DNA from 4 places in the Paenarthrobacter sp. 10N417 genome. Region 4 is predicted to be linked to each of the others. Evidence: riboswitches for the same ligand, from Rfam matches in the RefSeq annotation. Region 4 holds a riboswitch; each other region holds the start of a gene.

Region 1 (4,180 bases), on a different contig from region 4:
GACAACGCTACTTGACGCCCAACAACTCCTCCACAGTTCCGATGCCGAAGAACAGCAGGAAGGCGGCTGCCACTGCCCACATCAAGGGGTGGACTTCACGTGCACGGCCCTGGAAAGTGCGGATCAGGACGTAGGAGATGAAGCCTGCGCCGAGGCCATTGGCAATGGAGTACGTGAACGGCATGAGTGCGATGGTCAGGAACGCGGGAATGCCAACGCCCCAGTCCTGCCAGTCGATCTTGCCAACCTGGGACACCATCATGAAGCCCACAACCACCAGCGCAGGTGCAACGGCTTCGAACGGGACCAGGTTGATGAGCGGCGTGAAGAACATGGCCACCAGGAAGAGCAGGCCCGTGACAATGGAGGCCAGACCGGTGCGGGCACCTTCGCCAATGCCCGCGCCCGACTCAACGAAGATCTGGTTGGACGAAACGGACGCGCCGCCACCAACGATTGCGCCCAGGGCATCAACCTGCAGGACGCGGTCCACGTTGGGAATGTTGCCGTGCTCGTCCACGGTTCCGGCCTCGTTGGCCAGGCCCACCATGGTGCCCATGGCGTCGAAGAAGATGCTGAGGAGGATCACGAACGCCAACAGCGCAGCAGCCACAAATCCGAGGTGTTCAAAGGCCCCAAAGGGGTTGGCTTTGCCGATCAGGGAGAGGTCCGGAGCGCCCCATTCGGAAAGTGTGGGGGCCACCAGGGACCAGCCACGCGGGTTGACGTTTTTCCCGTCGAAGCTGGGACCAATGTGGAGCGTGAACTCGAGGATGGCGGCCAGGGCGGTAGACACCACGATGCCGATCAGGATTGCGCCGCGGACCTTGCGCACTACCAACGCGATGGTCAGGATCAGGCCGACGGCGAACACCAACGTCGGCCAACCCATCAACTTGCCCTCCACACCCAGGCCGAGCGGGACAGTGGTGCCTGCGGCATCCGGAATTCGCCGGACAAAGCCGGCGTTCACAAGGCCGATCAAGGCGATGAAGAGGCCAATGCCCACTACGATTGCCGTCTTAAGGGCTTCCGGGACGGCCCTGAAAACGGCCGTGCGGAATCCGGTGAGTACCAGGATGAGCATGGTGACACCCGAAAGCACCACCAGCCCCATCATGTCCGGCCACGTCAGCCCGGGGTGGGAGGCAACGGTCACGGCCACGAACGCGTTCACTCCCAGCCCGGTTGCCACCGCGAAGGGGTGCTTGGCCCAGGCGCCCATGAGGATGGTCAGGATGCCCGCCACGAATGCAGTCGTTGCCGCTACGGCCGTGAAGCCAAGAGATGCTCCGCTCGAGTCTGCCCCGGAGAGGATCAGCGGATTCAGCACCACGATGTAGCTCATGGCGAAGAAGGTCGCGAAGCCGCCACGTATTTCCCGCGAGTAGGTGGACCGGCGCTCGGAGATTTTGAAGTAGCGGTCGATTGCAGAACCTTGTTTCAGCATGAAGGTCTCCGGGGATCGGGGGAGTTTGCTCTCAAATCCTATGCCCGCCGATGCGGGGTGCCGGGACGATTCGCCTAGTCTGTAAGGAAGCCAACACTAGGAGAAACCGCCCCATGCGTACCATCCGCCCGCTTCTGGCCGCCGTCGTAGCCGCTATTGCGTTCGCTTCCGCGTTGCTGCTGGGCGCCGCTCCGGCCTCCGCGCACGACGTCGCCGAATCAACAACTCCGGCCAACGGTGCGCGGGTAGCTGAAGTGCCGGCGTCGGTGTCGATCACGTTCAACAACCGGCCACTGGCCATCGGTTCGGGCGTAACTGTCACCGCTGGGGGCGAAAACTGGGCAGATGGCGCAGTGGAGATCATCGACAACATGGCTGTCCAGAAGCTGCGTCCGGGCGCTCCGGCTGGCGAATACACGGTGGTGTGGCGCGTGGTCAGTTCAGACTCCCACCCGATTGAGGGAACCTTCAAGTTCACTGTTTCCGGAACAAGCACGACGACGGCGAGCGGCTCAGCAGGCGCCTCCCCATCGGCTTCGGCGGCTGTTCCGACGGCGGGGACGGCAGCGCCCGGTACCGAAAATAGTGAGCCCGCTCCGGCAGTTTCCCAACCCTTCCCCTGGAGCATTGTTGGCCTCGCCGTCGTGGCAATCGGTCTCGTGATCTTCCTCGCTGTTACAGCCCGGAAGAAGCTGGCGGCTCCGAACGAGCCGGATGACGAAAATTCCGCGGAATAACGGGGTTTTCTACATACTTGCGAAGATCTCGAAACGGTCACTGCGACACGCCAAAAACGAACTGCTCGTTACGTAAATGTGACTTTGAAGTGATCTTCCCGTACGGTTGTACTTGTGCCTGTTCCACGTAACGGGCATTTCCGGGCTGATTGCCTAGCTCTGCCACAGTCCGGAATCCGTTCGCAGACAAACCTACGGCAGAGACGGGGAACCCATTTTGGCCCGCTTTCAGAGCGCGCCTTGGGGTGAAGTCACGAAGCTTCCGCTGCACAGCGGGGGATAGTGGCCGGGTGACTCCCATCCGAATCCGACAGCTAACCTCGCAGGCATCGGGAGAGGCTCTTTCATGTCTTCACGCATTCTTCGCGGCCGTCGTAAGGCGGACAGCGTACGTCCTAATCCGTTCATTTCCATCTCCAAGGCTGTTGCCAGCAACGCATCCGGCGCAGGTCGCCAAGCCGCTGTCATCGCAGCAGCTTCAGGCCTCGTCCTGACAGGCTCCATTGCTGCCCACGCAGCAGAGACCCCTGTTCAGCGCGACTCCAGCCCTGCTACGGTCGCCGAGACCGTCACTGAGGGTCCCACCAAGGTTGTTACGGCCGCCTCCACGGCCACGATCAACTTCGAGCGCCCTGCGGTTGCTTCCGTTGCGGCTCCCGTTATTGAAAAGCCGGCACCCGTTGCTCCGGCTCCGGTTGCCAAGCAGGCCCCAGCAGCGGCCACTGTCAAGGCCGCCGCAACTACTACGGCTACCGCTCCGGTGGCAGCCGCGCCTGCTGCTGCGGCTCCGGCTGTTGGTGGCGTCAACGCCGCTATGGTTGCCTCGGCTTACGCCCAGATCGGCATCATGCAGGATTGCACCGCCATGGTGGAACGGGCCCTCGGCTCCGCAGGCATCCCGGTTGGCGACCTCGCACCCATGCAGTTCCTGAACTACGGCAAGGTTGTCAGCGACCCCCAGCCCGGTGACATGATCGTCCAGTCCGGCCACGTAGCCATCTACATCGGCAACGGCCAGGCCATCAGCGGTGGCATCAACGGCAACCAGACGGGCATCCACCCGATCAGCTGGCTCACCGCAACCGGCCCCATCACGTACGTACGCGCTGGCGCCTAAGCTTCACGCTCCAACTCAAAAGGCCGGCGCCTTCGAGGACTAACGTCTTCGGAGGCACCGGCCTTCTGAGTTAACTTTTGTTCGTTTCTAAGCCAGGGCGATGCCCGGCGAAGCTGGTAGAGCCACCTTGGCTGAGATTGCTTGCCCTACTGCCTTGGCTTGCCGGAGTACTTCCTTGGGCGTGGGTGTAATGAGTTCCCCCACGCCTACCAAGTGCATTCCCACGGCACGCATGGCTGCCACGAGGTTCTGGCCTATGGCGATTCCCAAGTCCGTAAGCATTCGGCGCAGTTGGCTCTGGGCGCAGCGCGTCACCACGATGTGGTCGGCCAGAAGAACTCCTGTGGCTGTATGCACGGCCCATTGCCGTGGGGTGGATTCAAGCGGGCCGTAAACGCCCAGCCCAGCCCTCTGGCTGGCCGTGTTCAGGCTTGCTGCGAGTCCATATCCAAGCTGCTGGGACGAGTCGCCGCCCAGGAAGTCCAGACGAACAGCGCGTGTGGTGGTGCGGACATCCAGGTGATGGCTTGCGGCGTAGTTGCGCAAGTGGCGCAGGATCTCGTTGCGTTCCTGCATTGCCGCGGGGTCCGCTGCGTCGCAGCGCTGGAGCATTCCCGTATGGACCGATGGTCCGGTGGTGGACAAAGTACCAAAGCCATCCAGCACGATGGAACCTACGCCATAGCGGCTGAGCTCGCTGGCAACAGCCAAACCGGACAGGCCGGTACCGATCACCACGGTGGTAGTCCGTTCCGTGACGGAATCAGGAGTGAGTGACACTGCTTGGGTTCCTCCTTGACGTGTGTGCCTTTCGGCAGCGCGTGGGATCGCGTCCGTGTTCCCCAAGCGGCCGCAAATAAATGGCCGGATTGTGTC
Region 2 (4,180 bases), on a different contig from region 4:
CCACCACAGCGGAGGCACCCCGTGCCGCCTGCAGGGCATGCGAAAGGAGGCTGGCGCCGTCGAACGTTAAGCCGGGCTTGGGCACGCCACCGAGGCGGGTGGCCCTGCCACCCGCCAGAATCACGGCGTTGAACTCCATCCGCCCAGAGTACCCGGACAGCGGGAGGACAACAGAAATCGATCAGGCGGCGGATTCCGGCAACAGGAACGGGTCCCAGTCCGGCGCAGGTTTCTCGAGTTCTTTGATCTGCCACATGGTTCCTGTGGGCACGCCAGGTTTGAAACGAAGTTTCCAACCCATCTCGGCGAGCGTGTGGTCACTCTTGGCGTTGTTGCATTTCAAGCACGCCGCAACCAGGTTTTCCCAGGAATCCGCGCCGCCCCTGGATTTGGGGTGGACGTGGTCTATGGTGTGGGCTGTTTTCCCGCAATAGGCGCAGCGATGGCCGTCGCGGCGGAGTACCCCGCGGCGGCTCACGGCAGTGATCTTGTTGTACCGGGGCCGGATGTAGCGATTGAGAAGAATCACGGATGGTCTTCCGAGAATCTCCTGTGGCCCGACGACAGGCTCGTCGCCTTCGGCCACCACGCTAGCTTTTCCAGTCAGCACAAGGACCAGCGCCCGGCGGAAGGTTACTACCGCCAGCGGTTCATATCCAGCATTCAGAACGAGTGTGCGCATGCACGTACCTCTTCACGGCCGCACCCGTCAGGGGCACGAGGGCCGGCTGCCCTCTGCTTGTACGGGCTGTGGATCGACAACACAAGGGTAAGCACTCATATGCCATATCAACGAATTTTTCTGCCGTTTCACCTGCGGTGTTGGCGAAAGTTCATGCGCGGGACACCTTGCTCGTTAAAGCAGAACACCCCGCCGGCCTGAGCCTCGGGGTGTTCTGTGGAGTATTTGATCAGCCGTTGACGCGGATGAAAACGGGGCCGGAGCCAACGTTCACGCTGAACAGTGCCGTGGTGGATCCGTTCCATCCACCGTGGACTGCCATGCCGTTGCCGACGTAAACAGCGATGTGTGCCATTCCGCCGTAGCCACCGTTGGCGTAGTAAGCGAGGTCGCCGGGCTGCGCTTCAGCTGCACTGACCGTGCGGCCGAGGGAGAGGTAGCCGGCCGGCCAATCGTGGAAGTGAATACCGACGGCGGCCAGCGAGTTGGTCACCAGCATGGTGCAGTCCTGTGTGACACCGAGCTGTGCGTAGGCCGCTGCAGCGATGGCTGCACCGAGGCCGCTGGATGCAGCAGGCGCCTTGGCCGCGGAGTTATCCGTGTTGACCGCCAAAGTAGCGGTGCCGCCGGCAGCCGGAGCTTCCTTGGCAGGTGCCTTCTCGACGACGGGAGCCGGGGCTTCGACAGTCTTGACCACGGGGCGCTCGTAGGAGATGGCAACGCTGGAATCCGCAGCAATGGTGGCCTGGGCAACCGACTGCACATCAAGGGTGGACGCAGACGTGGATTCGCGCTGGACATTGGTATCCGCAGCATTTGCAGCCACGCCGCTGGTCAGGACAAGGCCTGATGCAGCTGCGATCACTGCTGCCTGACGGCCAACGCCACCGGCGTTGTCGCTGACAGCCTTGGCAATGACGGCAAGTGAGCTGGTCTTGGGGGCCTCAGCTCTATGCCGTGCAACCTTGTTTGCACTGGTCATGATTACTCTCTTTTCGTATCCGCGCACGGTGGGGACGCACGCGGGTTATGGGCGGCCAGCACTTGGGGGGCATGCTGGCTTACCCCGAATGGGATTTTCCTAGCGGAGGGTGAAGAACGAGGATGTGCCGGTGGCTGCGACCGGGGTCAGGAGCGTCCCCTGGCTGGGGTTCAGCGCGCTGATCATCATGCCGTTGCCGACGTAGATGCCCACGTGGGCTCCGCCGTTCTGCATGACGAGATCGCCGGGGGCCGGCGTGCTGGTGGGCTTCATGGCCGTCCAGGCATTGACCCGGGGGATGCTGATGCCGGCCTGGGCGTAGACCCACTGGGCAAATCCAGAGCAGTCCCAGCCGTTGGGGGAAGTGCCGCCCCAGACATAGGGGTGGCCAATGCCGGTGTAGGCAATTGCTGCGAGCCCGGAAGCTGCCGCGCTGGATGCGGCATCCTTGGCCGTGGAGGACAGGGCAGCGAGGGTGTCGCCCGTCTGGCCTTCGGCTGCCTGCGTGCGCTGGGAGGCGCGCTGAACCTTGGGGGCTTCCTTGGTAGCCACAACGGGGCTTTCGAAGGAAACGGTTGCCGTGGGCTCAGCGGTAACAACTGCGGTGGCGACCAACTGCTGGGTGCTGGAGGATTCCGACTTGGAAACGTCGGTGTCAGCGGCCTGGGCCGGGAGTCCAACGCTGAGAACAAGTCCCGAGGCTGCAGCCAGAACGGCGGCTTGGCGGCCTACGGTGCCTGCATTGGTTGAGACAGCCCTGGAAAGGGTGTTCAACGGGTTCGTACGAACCAATTCGGCGCGATGGCGCGCAGGGGTAGTGCGTGATGACACGAAGGTAGCCTCTCCCAATGCCTGCGAGGTGAGCTGTCGGATTCGGATGGGAGTCATCCGGCCGCGCGGCTTCAAGGAAGCTTTTGCGACTTAACCCCAAGGCCTTCTGATTCGAAGGCCAAAATTGGTTCCCCCGCCCCTGCCAGACGATTTTTGCGAACGGACCTCGAGTGGTGGCAGAGCTAGGCAATCCACTCAAGTGCATCGGCCCCCTAAAAAGCCGATGCGCTTTAGACGGTACAACAGATATTCGTGAATGTCACATTCTGGTCACGGGCGTGTCATGAATGCGATAGACAACCATCAACTGGCTCAGAGCCAGCCCATGGGATCTACGACTTCACCGTTTACCTGGACCTCGAAGTGGAGGTGGCAACCCGTAGATGCGCCTGTAGTGCCGCTCAGCGCGACAGTATCGCCACGGCTGACAGTCTGGCCCACCTTGACGTTGAAGGACGACAGGTGGTTGTACGTGGTCTCGAGGCCGTTGCCGTGGTCAATCACGACGCGGTTGCCTCCGCCGTACTCATGCCAGCCTGCGAACGTGACCTTGCCTGCGGCTGCGGCGTGAACGGCAGTACCGCACTGGGCTACGAAGTCCTGGCCCCGGTGGAAGTCACCGGTGCCGCCCGTAAGGGGGCTGACGCGGTAGCCAAACGGCGATGCCGTGACCAGCTTGTCCAGAGGGCTTCCCAGCGTGCCAAGTGAGGATGCGCGCTGGATGCTCCCCGCTGACTGGGCGCTCAGCAACTGCTTGAGCTTGCCGTCAGGATCAGCGGCGGTAGCGACTGCTGCGCGACTGAAATCGATTTTGGCAGAGGCTGCCGCAGAAACTTCGGGTTGGCTGCCACCCGGTACGGAGAGGGCCGCCTCGGCCTGGCCGGATTCGGATGTGGCCATGACGGGGCTTGTGGCAGGCAGGCCTACAGTCAGGGCAAGTCCGGTGGCGGCAAGCGCGACTCCGGCCTTCTGCCCGACACCACTGGCTGCGGCGAAGTCGGCTACCTGGCGCAATGGGCTCTTGCGGCGGCGCACTTGACGCGGGGTGTCGCGTGGCCGGATCTCCATTGCGGCGCGGGCTGGCCGCAGCTCAGCAGCGGGGCCGGACGCGCGGCGACGGCCCCTGACGTTCTGCGATGTCAAACTCTGTTCCTCTCTGGAAAGCCTGCGAAGTTAGCTGTCGGATTCGGGTCAGAGAGTTCAAAGACCCGGTCCGCACGAAGCGCAAACGGCACACAGGTATCCCCGGAAGGACTTGCGTTAGTAGGCACTTCTGCTGCGGACTTCACCCCAAGGCTGCTTCTTTAGGCAGCCGCTTGTGGTTCCCCCGCCTCTGCCAGTAGTTGATGACACACCTGATCTGCTGGCAGAGCTCGGCTCCAGATCAGGTAACGCTTTGGTATCGGCGCTAGTAGATAACTATAGGTGATTAAAGCCCGCAGTAATAAATTCGTTATCTTCCCAAACGACCGTGTTGTGGACGCCCCCATATCACCAGTCGCAGGAATCCGCAGGTCACACGCGCGCCAGCCGCCCCAAAGTGAGATCTGACACGCCTTAGGGTCAGCTGACAGCGACGAAGACGTGCGCAGCTACCTCGGGAGGCAGCTCCAGTGCTCCTTCAATACCGGGAACGCGGACGGAGATGTACTCCCCCACCCGTTCCAAGGAGACAGTTGCGCCTG
Region 3 (4,180 bases), on a different contig from region 4:
CTGGGCCACCGACGCAGGTGACGTCGCTGCCTCCATCGCAGCCGTTCGAGGTGCGGCAGAGGCCGAACCGGAAGCATAGGCCGAACCGGAAGTATAGGCACAGTCCAGTTACCGGGCCGAGCGCGCCTTTTCCAAATATGCCATCAGCCCGGCCAACTGCTCAGCGCTCCAAGGCAGGCCGGCGCTGATGGCCTTGCTGTTTTCCTGCCAGGCTGCACGCGCTGCACCTTTGGTGTCCTCACTCGAGTGGAACATGGAACCGATGCCGTCCCATGAGTGCACCCATTCCTGGACGGAAGGATCCGTGACGGGCCTGTTGGCTTCCACGTGCGCCAGTCCTTCTTCCACAAGGACGGCCCACTGCTGCTTGGCGGCTTCGACTTTTTCTGCGCCGAGTTCTTCCCGCTTGTCCGCGAGTTGCTGGCGTTGTTCGGCTGTGAAGTTGTTTTCGAGCACGGTAATCATCTCCAACGTTGACATGAATTGTTCAGGGGTGGGCATGGCGTGTCCGTCCATGCGTGACAACAGCTCGCCCAAACGGTTTTGGAGCGCCTGGAGTTGCTGGGCATGCTCCTGCACATGGACCAGCTGCTCTTTGAGGAGGCCTCGAAGAGACTCCAGATCATCCTCGGGCGTTTGCAGCGCCTTGCCGATGGCAGCGAGCGGAAGCCCCAGCATCTGAAGCGATCTGATCCGGTATAGGCGGCGCAGGTCGCTCTCCGAATACCGGCGATGACCAGATGATGTCCTTTGGCTTGCGGACAGCAGCCCGATCTCGTCGTAGTGGTGGAGCGTCCGCACGCTGACGCCACATGCTGTGGCCAGTTCACCGATGCTCCACGGTCCGGTTCCTGTTGTTCCCGTCATGGGCACAACGCTAAGTCCTGACGTTACGTGAGGTGCAAGCCGTCGCCACCTGAAACGCGAAAACCGCCCCGTTCCCGCTGTCAGCTGCAGTAATCACTGCTGCGAACGGCGGAAAACGGGGCGGTAATCAGGCCCTGCACGTTTGAGCCCGCTGGGGTGGGCTCAAACCTGCTTATTGAGTTGGCTTAGTACCAGTTGTTGGCCAAGTGGAAGGCGAGGGCGGCCGAGGGGGAGCCGTAGCGTTCCTTGATGTAGTTCAGGCCCCACTTGATCTGGGTTTGGTAGTTGGTCTCCCAGTCGGCGCCGGCAGTTGCCATCTTGGAAGCTGGCAGAGACTGCACGATTCCGTAGGCGCCACTGGACGCGTTGGTCGCGGTGGTCCGCCAGTTGGATTCCTTCTCCCACAGTGTGTTCAGGGCAGTCATTTCACCCGGACCCCAGCCGTAGCTGGCGAGGATGCTGGCGGCGTAAGCTTTGGCAGCAGCGGGATCGTCCACGGCCTTGGGAACAGCTGCTGCGGCTGCGGCTGCAGCAGCGGCGGCATCGGCAGCCTGCTTGGCGGCTGCATCAGCGGCAGCCTTTTCGGCGGCGGCTTGTGCGGCTGCTGCCTGGTCGGCGGCGGCTTTTTCGGCCGCAGCCTTCTCAGCGGCAGCCTTCTCGGCAGCGGCCTGTGCAGCTGCTGCTGCCTGATCTGCAGCGGCCCTATCGCCGGCGCCCTTCTTGGCAGCAGCATCCAGGGACGCAGAGATTTCCGCTGATTTGTTGCTGACCTGGGCCGTGGCTTGCGTCTCGGATGCCTGGCTCGTTTCCGGGAGGTTGAATGCGGCGTTTGCGGCCTGGCCAAGCGATGCGACGCCCAATGCTGCGGCAACGACTCCTGCAACAACGGACATGCGCTGACCGGTCTTGCCGCGGCGGGCAGCGGTCTTCAGAACAGACTGCGATTTGGTCAGGGGAGCGTTGTGTTCGTCACGGTGACGCGCGGAAGGGCGCGTCTGATCGTTGAATTCAGACATGTGTGATTACCTCTCAGCGCCTGCGGAGTTAGCTGTCGGGTTCGGATGAGGTCATCCGGCCGCGCGCGTAGCTGCGGCTTCACCCCAAGGGCAAGGAAAGTACTGTGCCCGGAGACTCTGGGTCCCCCGTCTCTGCCTCGAATGAGAACGGAACTCCGGGAAGTGGCAGAGCTCGGCGCATCCCGGGTGTGGGCCAACTATGGGCGACCCACCCTTTCGAAGGTACAGGAGGTTTCGGCTTAAGTCACATTTGGGTAACAGAGATCACGGTCACGGCGCGTCATGTTGCCTGATTCGTTATACGTGTTCGTTCGAAACTGACGGGAGTCTCAGAATGAACTCGGTGCACCCCGGCTTGGACGTTACTGCCACGCTTCCGCCGTGCGCTTGGACGATTGATTCGACGATTGACAAGCCCAATCCGGAGGTTCCTTCAGAGCCTGATCTCGCGGCGTCAGCGCGGGCAAAACGCGAGAAAACATGGCCCTGGAATTCAGGCGGAATGCCAGCCCCGTTGTCAGTGACCGTGACCACCGCGGTACCGTCCGCGGAGAGCACGACGCCAGTGATCACTGTGGTACCTGGATCGGTGTGTTTGCGGGCGTTGGACAGGAGATTGGCCAGCACCTGATGCAGCTGGGTTGCGTCCCCGCGTACCGTGATGGGCTCGTCGGGGAGTTGGAGCTTCCAGATGTGATCCGGTGCCATCACCTTTTCGTCGCTGACGGTCTCGATCACCAACTGGGTAAGGTCCACATCCGTGACCTTCAATGGCTGGCCTTCGTCCAACCGCGCCAACAGCAACAGGTCCTCCACCAGGGTGGTCATGCGTTCGGACTGGCTCTGGACGCGTGCCAGGGACTTCCGGCCGTCGTCCGTGAAGTTCTCCGTCATGCGGAGTAATTCGGTATATCCACGAATGGCGGTCAGCGGCGTCCGCAGTTCGTGGGAGGCATCCGCAACGAACTGCCGGACCTTGGTTTCGCTCTCCTGACGGGCTTCCAGGGCCCTGGAAACGTTGTTGAGCATTTGGTTCAAAGCGTGGCCAACGCTGCCTACTTCTGTTCCAGGATGGGAGGCCGACGGCGGTACGCGCACAGCGAGTGCCACTTCACCGGCGTCGAGGGGAAGGCGCGATACTTTGGTTGCAACCTCCGATAGTTGCTCCAGCGGCCGCATGGTCCGGCGAATGATGACGGTACCGGCAAGGCCGATCAGCACCAGTCCGCCAAGGGAAACAAACACCATGGTCCATACCAGCGAGGCCTCGGCATTTTGCTTATCAGCCAACGGCAGGCCCGTCACAATCACGTCGCCGTAGGTGGTATTTACTGCCACCAGCCGGTAGTCGCCGTTGGACAATGAACGGTCCACAGGCCGGTTGTCACGGGGGAGTGAGAGCAGGACCTGCTTGTCTTCTGCCGAAAGTGCGACGCGGCGGCCATTCGAATTTAGCAGGCCGGAGTTAATGACGGTGGAACCGTCAATCCTCGCGTTGAGGGTACCGGCACCTTGGCCGCGGGCCTCCAGAGGATCTGGCCGCCCGCTTGAGGGAAAGTTCGACGGCGGCCTGCCGAAGTCATTCGCGCGGCTTGACGCCTGCTCCAGCTGCTTATCGAGTTGCTTGTTGAAGTACATGTCCATGGAGGCGTAACTCACCACTCCGACTGCCCCGCAAATCGCTACCAGCAAGGCCATGGCCACCAGGACCAATCGCGTGCGCAGATGCCAGGTGGTGGGATTGAGCCAGTTCCGCTGGGTCTTGCGGGTTACTCCTGAAAGGGTGGACAAGATTCAGTCCGCAGGCTTGATGACGTAGCCGGCGCCACGGATGGTGTGGATCATTGGCGGGTGGTTGGCTTCGATTTTCTTGCGCAGGTAGGAAATGTAGAGCTCCACGATGTTGGCCTGCCCGCCGAAGTCATAGTCCCAGACGCGGTCCAGGATCTGCGCCTTGCTGACCACGCGCTTGGGGTTCTCCATAAGGTAACGAAGCAGCTCGAACTGCGTTGCCGTGAGCTGGATGTCTTCGCCGGCGCGCGAGACTTCCCGTGTATCCACGTTCAGCGTGAGATCACCCACCACCAGTTCCGCCGTGTCCATGGCGGCAACGCCCGAACGTTGGACGAGCCTGTGCAGGCGAAGGAGGACTTCCTCCATGCTGAAGGGCTTGGTGACGTAGTCGTCCCCGCCGGCGGCAAGACCTACGATGCGGTCCTGGACAGCGTCCTTGGCCGTGAGAAAGAGCGCGGGCACTTCCGGCGCGAAGGTACGGATCCGGTTGAGGACCTCGACGC
Region 4 (4,180 bases):
AGATGAGGCAGGCACTCGCGCGGGTGCCTGCCTCATCTTGTTACCGTGATTGCTGTAGCTGTGATTCCTTAGGCCCGACGCAGCCGTTGGCAGCTCCAACGGCCCATCCGATTGCGGAAGGTGGCAGTGCGGCTGCTGCTGCAGTACCGGCCGTGCCATCCGACGTGCTTGCTGGTCCTGGGAAGTTGTGTGCTCACTTCAAGATCCCTGTGGCGCCGTCAAGTATGCCGTCCAGGTCCAAGGCTGAACCACTTGACGGCGTGGTGGCATTTGGATTTCCGGTTGGCTTTGGCTTCGGTGCCTGAGTCTGGGTTGGAGTAGGCGTCGGAGTAACCGTGGGGCTGGGCGTCGTTGTGGCGGGTGGGGTGGTAACCGTGTCCGACGGAACCGGGCTCGGGGCCGGCTGGGTTGGGACAGGAGTTGTCACGCCCGGCACAGGAACAACAGCCGACGGGGCCGACGAAGGGACCCAAACGGGATCCGCGAGTGAAACTTGCGGAGTCGGAAGTGACGACGACGACCCCTGAGCGGGTGCCTCTTCTGACGACTGCGTTGCAACAGTTGCCGGCTGTCCGGCCTCGCTGGTCGCCGACGACGCTGATGCAGTAGAGCTGGACGAGCTGGGTGCGGGGGTGGCCGAGGTTGACTGCCTGCTGTCGCCACCCGTCTTTGCGTCACTGGCTTCCTGAGCCGGTGTTTCCTGCCCGAAGAAGGGAAGCTCGAAGGCCCGGCTCATGGTGCCAACGGTCAATACCAGGCCCAATGCCCCAGCGACGACTGCCATGCGCTGGCCCATTGTCTTGACCGAGGCGGCCTTGGTGAGGACTGCATGTGGTTCGTGGCTGAAGGACGACGCTCCAAACGTGGGGACAACGCCCGTCGGGGACTCGGCAACCGTTGTCGCGGAAGGGGCTGTCCCGCTCCCGGATGCTTGGGCACGAAGGGCTTTCCGGCTTGCGAGACCAGCTGCCGCGGTGGCGGCTGCCGCGAGCTGGGCAGGGCTCTTCGCCTGTGCCGGCGAAGCAGGAAATGCCGGAGCCGCAGGCGTGGGAAGAGGGGTGGCAACGGTCGGAATTTCAGCTGTGACCGGATCCCCAGGGCCGGGCGTGGGCGCCTGCACTATCGGGATGGCAGCGGTGGCGGGCTCGGGTTCGTGCGCGGCGGGGGTGGGTGCAGCAGCAGCCACCATCGGGATGGCAGCGGTGGCGGGCTCGGGATCTGCAGCCGGTTCGGGAGCGACCGGCGTGGGCGCCAGAACTGTTGGAATCGCAGCCGTAGCCGGCTCCAGAGCAGCGGAGTCTACTGGGGCAGTTTCTGCCGGAGCTGTTTGAGGAGCGATTACAGCTTGGGCTGCCCGTTCACGCTCTGCCGCGCGAGCGGCTGCGCGCGTGGTGGGCGCCGCAGAGGTGGGAACAGAAGCAGTGGCGGGTTCCGGCGTCGTGCTTGTAGAACCTGTTTCTGCTTCCGGCGTGCTGGTGGAGGATCCGCTGGGTTGGGCCCGACGGCGTCCGGTTGGTTGGGTACGCTCGCGCGCTATTTGGGCGCGGCGCGGCTGATCCATGGTTGGGGACATGGTGGTTGCCTCTCAACGCCTGCGAGGTTAGCTGTCGGGTTCGGACGAGGCCGTCCGGCCGCACATGGCGGCTTCACCCCAAGGGCCTATGGAAAATCAGGCCCGGGAACTCTGGGTCCCCCGTCTCTGCCGCTAGTCTGGCGGATCCCGGTTTGCGGCAGAGCTCGGCGTCAACCCGGAAGCGGCCCAGCGGAGATACGGGTCGCTCTTAGACCGTACATGAGCGCCATAGTAAAGTCACATTAATGTAACGGGCGGGACGCCTTCCAGCGCGAAGGTCCGCTAGGACTTAGGCTCCGGGGCCGGAGCCGGGGCTGGCAGCTCTTGCTGGATCCTTTGGACTTGGTGTGCGTAATGGGTCTCGGGTCGGAAAATTTCGTCCGCCACGCCCAGGATCCCACCCGCGGCGCCGCGCCGGACTTTCCCCTTGCTGTTCTGTCGCGAGACCCAGAACCAAAGGGCCGCAATGAAGGCAGGTGCTGCCAGTACAGCCACTAGAACGGCCAAGATATCCATCGCCCAAGACTAGCTTCCGCCGCGGCTGGCAGGTAGAACATAGTCGTATGGACCTCCCAGTGATGCCGCCCATTTCGCCCATGCTTGCCAAGTCCGTTCCGTCGATCCCTGATGTGGGCCATTTTGAGCCCAAGTGGGACGGGTTCAGGACCATCGTTTTCAAAGATGGTGACGAGATCATCCTGGGCAGCCGCAACGAACGTCCCATGACGCGGTACTTTCCCGAGTTGGTGGAAGCCCTTCAGAAGAACCTCCCGGACAAATGCGTGATCGACGGCGAGATCGTCCTCATAGCTGACAACAGGCTCGATTTCGAGGGCCTTCAGCAGCGCATCCATCCTGCCGATAGCCGTGTGCGGATGCTTGCCGAAAAGACACCGTCCTCCTTCATTGGATTCGACATCCTTGCCCTGGGCGGGGAGAACCTCATGGACAAGCCGTTTTCGGAGCGTCGAGCCGCCTTGGAGAAGGCAATGGCCAAGGCTGAGGCGCCCGTGTACGTAACGCCTGCCGTGACAGAACTTGATCAAGCGCAGGAGTGGTTCGTGCAGCTGGAAGGTGCTGGGCTTGACGGCATACTTTCCAAACCGCTCGGGGGGACGTACCAGCCGAATAAGCGCGTCATGTTCAAGACCAAGCATAAACGGACCGCGGACTGTGTGGTGGCTGGATTCCGGTGGCACAAAACGGGAAAGGTTGTGGGGTCGATGCTGCTCGGGCTATATAACGACGCCGGCCAGCTGCAGCACGTGGGGGTGGTGGCTTCATTTCCCATGGCCAAGCGCGAAAGCCTGGTGGCCGAACTTGAGCCGTATCAGACGGAATTCAGCGAACATCCTTGGGGCCAGTGGGCCGATCAAGGAGACGCGGCAGCTACAGGTTCTCGAATGCCGGGCGCACAGAGCCGGTGGAGCGCCGGTAAGGACTTCTCCTTTGTTCCCCTCCGGCCGGAACTCGTCATTGAGGTTGCCTACGACTACATGGAGGGCGAGCGGTTCCGGCACACCACCCAGTTTCGTCGGTGGCGGCCGGACCGGACTCCGGAGAGCTGCACTTACTCGCAACTCGAAGAGCCTGCTGATTACGACCTCGGGGAGATCCTGAGACTGCCGTAGCCTTGGTTGGTCCTCGGTTGTGGTTCTCCGTTGTTGGACCGCTGTTAAGTCGTTGAGCCGCTAATACGTTGTTGCCCAACAACGTAACAGCGGCTTGGCGACGACCTACTCTTCGTGCCCCTGGTCGCTGCTCATGCTGTCCTCTGCAGGCGGGGTTTCGCCCGGGGGTACGCCGCCCCCAGGCTCAAGTCCTGTGACGTTGCCATCCAGGGGGTCGGGGTTGGCGGAAGCTGCGGGATCGTCCTCTTCGTCCTGGCGCATGTCTGGGTCGGTGTGGACATCATCCGGATCGCCGGCAGTGTCGCCCGCGGTGTCGTCCGGCTCGGCTGCGCCCGAGGCGCCGAAGGTCCGGGGATCGTCCTCTGGGTCATAGCTGGTCATGGTCGCCCTTCCTAAGCAAACTTACTATAGTGCTTGCCCGGCCAGCCTAGTCTCCAGATCGCAAACCCAACAAGGGGCACCCATGCCGGGATTCGCCGTCGTGCACTAGTGCATGACTCCGGCGGGACGCCTAACTCTTGCGGGACACCTAACTCTGCCGGGATGTCGCCGCGACAAAGCTCCTGATAGCGTCCGCCACGGCCTTGGGGCGCATGTGCTGTGCAACATGGCCCACGCCCGGGATCTCCACCAGCCGCCCTTGAGGAATTGCCCGCGAGAGGCGAAGAGCCCAGTCCGGCCCCGCGACGTGATCGCGGCTCCCTCGGAGCACCAGCACGGGAGTTCGGACTTTGGCCAGCTGCTTCTCCGTCGGGTACTTCATCATCACGGGCAGCTCCGTGAGGTACCAGCGCGGCCCACATTGCAGGTAGTCCGTGACCACAATCCAGTTGGACGATGGGCTTTCGCGGAGTAGGCCATCCAGGAACAGGGCCAGCGACTGCCGGGCCACGTTCTTGTGCCGGGAGTCCACCACAGGGCCCATGAGCGCCAGCTGCTGAGCGCATTCGGGCTCGTGGAGGGCCGCTTCGATAGC

What was found. A riboswitch is a leader RNA that binds a small molecule or an ion and turns the genes downstream of it on or off. The one in region 4 is predicted to bind cyclic di-AMP.
Region 1: it holds a riboswitch for cyclic di-AMP, as region 4 does, so the genes downstream of both, AC1DCM_RS08635 (NlpC/P60 family protein) here and AC1DCM_RS13875 (hypothetical protein) in region 4, are expected to answer to the same signal.
Region 2: it holds a riboswitch for cyclic di-AMP, as region 4 does, so the genes downstream of both, AC1DCM_RS09380 (C40 family peptidase) here and AC1DCM_RS13875 (hypothetical protein) in region 4, are expected to answer to the same signal.
Region 3: it holds a riboswitch for cyclic di-AMP, as region 4 does, so the genes downstream of both, AC1DCM_RS17915 (aggregation-promoting factor C-terminal-like domain-containing protein) here and AC1DCM_RS13875 (hypothetical protein) in region 4, are expected to answer to the same signal.

The regions. Positions count from the first base shown of each region.
Region 1 covers NZ_JBFTIL010000005.1:236,120-240,299, forward strand. Annotated here, with positions in the region: gene AC1DCM_RS08625 (NCS2 family permease) at 8-1,450, opposite strand; gene AC1DCM_RS08630 (copper resistance CopC family protein) at 1,564-2,187, shown strand; cyclic di-AMP (ydaO/yuaA leader) riboswitch at 2,362-2,530, shown strand; gene AC1DCM_RS08635 (NlpC/P60 family protein) at 2,534-3,304, shown strand; gene AC1DCM_RS08640 (FAD-binding protein) at 3,392-4,084, opposite strand.
Region 2 covers NZ_JBFTIL010000006.1:97,318-101,497, reverse strand. Annotated here, with positions in the region: gene AC1DCM_RS09395 (NTP transferase domain-containing protein) at 1-139, opposite strand, end outside; gene AC1DCM_RS09390 (HNH endonuclease) at 182-682, opposite strand; gene AC1DCM_RS09385 (NlpC/P60 family protein) at 912-1,664, opposite strand; gene AC1DCM_RS09380 (C40 family peptidase) at 1,764-2,495, opposite strand; cyclic di-AMP (ydaO/yuaA leader) riboswitch at 2,500-2,663, opposite strand; gene AC1DCM_RS09375 (M23 family metallopeptidase) at 2,808-3,638, opposite strand; cyclic di-AMP (ydaO/yuaA leader) riboswitch at 3,645-3,874, opposite strand; gene AC1DCM_RS09370 (iron-dependent transcriptional repressor DtxR) at 4,059-4,180, opposite strand, start outside.
Region 3 covers NZ_JBFTIL010000015.1:77,712-81,891, reverse strand. Annotated here, with positions in the region: gene AC1DCM_RS17925 (pyridoxal phosphate-dependent decarboxylase family protein) at 1-79, shown strand, start outside; gene AC1DCM_RS17920 (MerR family transcriptional regulator) at 109-867, opposite strand; gene AC1DCM_RS17915 (aggregation-promoting factor C-terminal-like domain-containing protein) at 1,053-1,883, opposite strand; cyclic di-AMP (ydaO/yuaA leader) riboswitch at 1,889-2,046, opposite strand; gene AC1DCM_RS17910 (sensor histidine kinase) at 2,181-3,674, opposite strand; gene AC1DCM_RS17905 (response regulator transcription factor) at 3,678-4,180, opposite strand, start outside.
Region 4 covers NZ_JBFTIL010000010.1:18,454-22,633, forward strand. Annotated here, with positions in the region: gene AC1DCM_RS13875 (hypothetical protein) at 194-1,573, opposite strand; cyclic di-AMP (ydaO/yuaA leader) riboswitch at 1,576-1,726, opposite strand; gene AC1DCM_RS13880 (ATP-dependent DNA ligase) at 2,137-3,204, shown strand; gene AC1DCM_RS13885 (DUF6480 family protein) at 3,310-3,585, opposite strand; gene AC1DCM_RS13890 (alpha/beta fold hydrolase) at 3,734-4,180, opposite strand, start outside.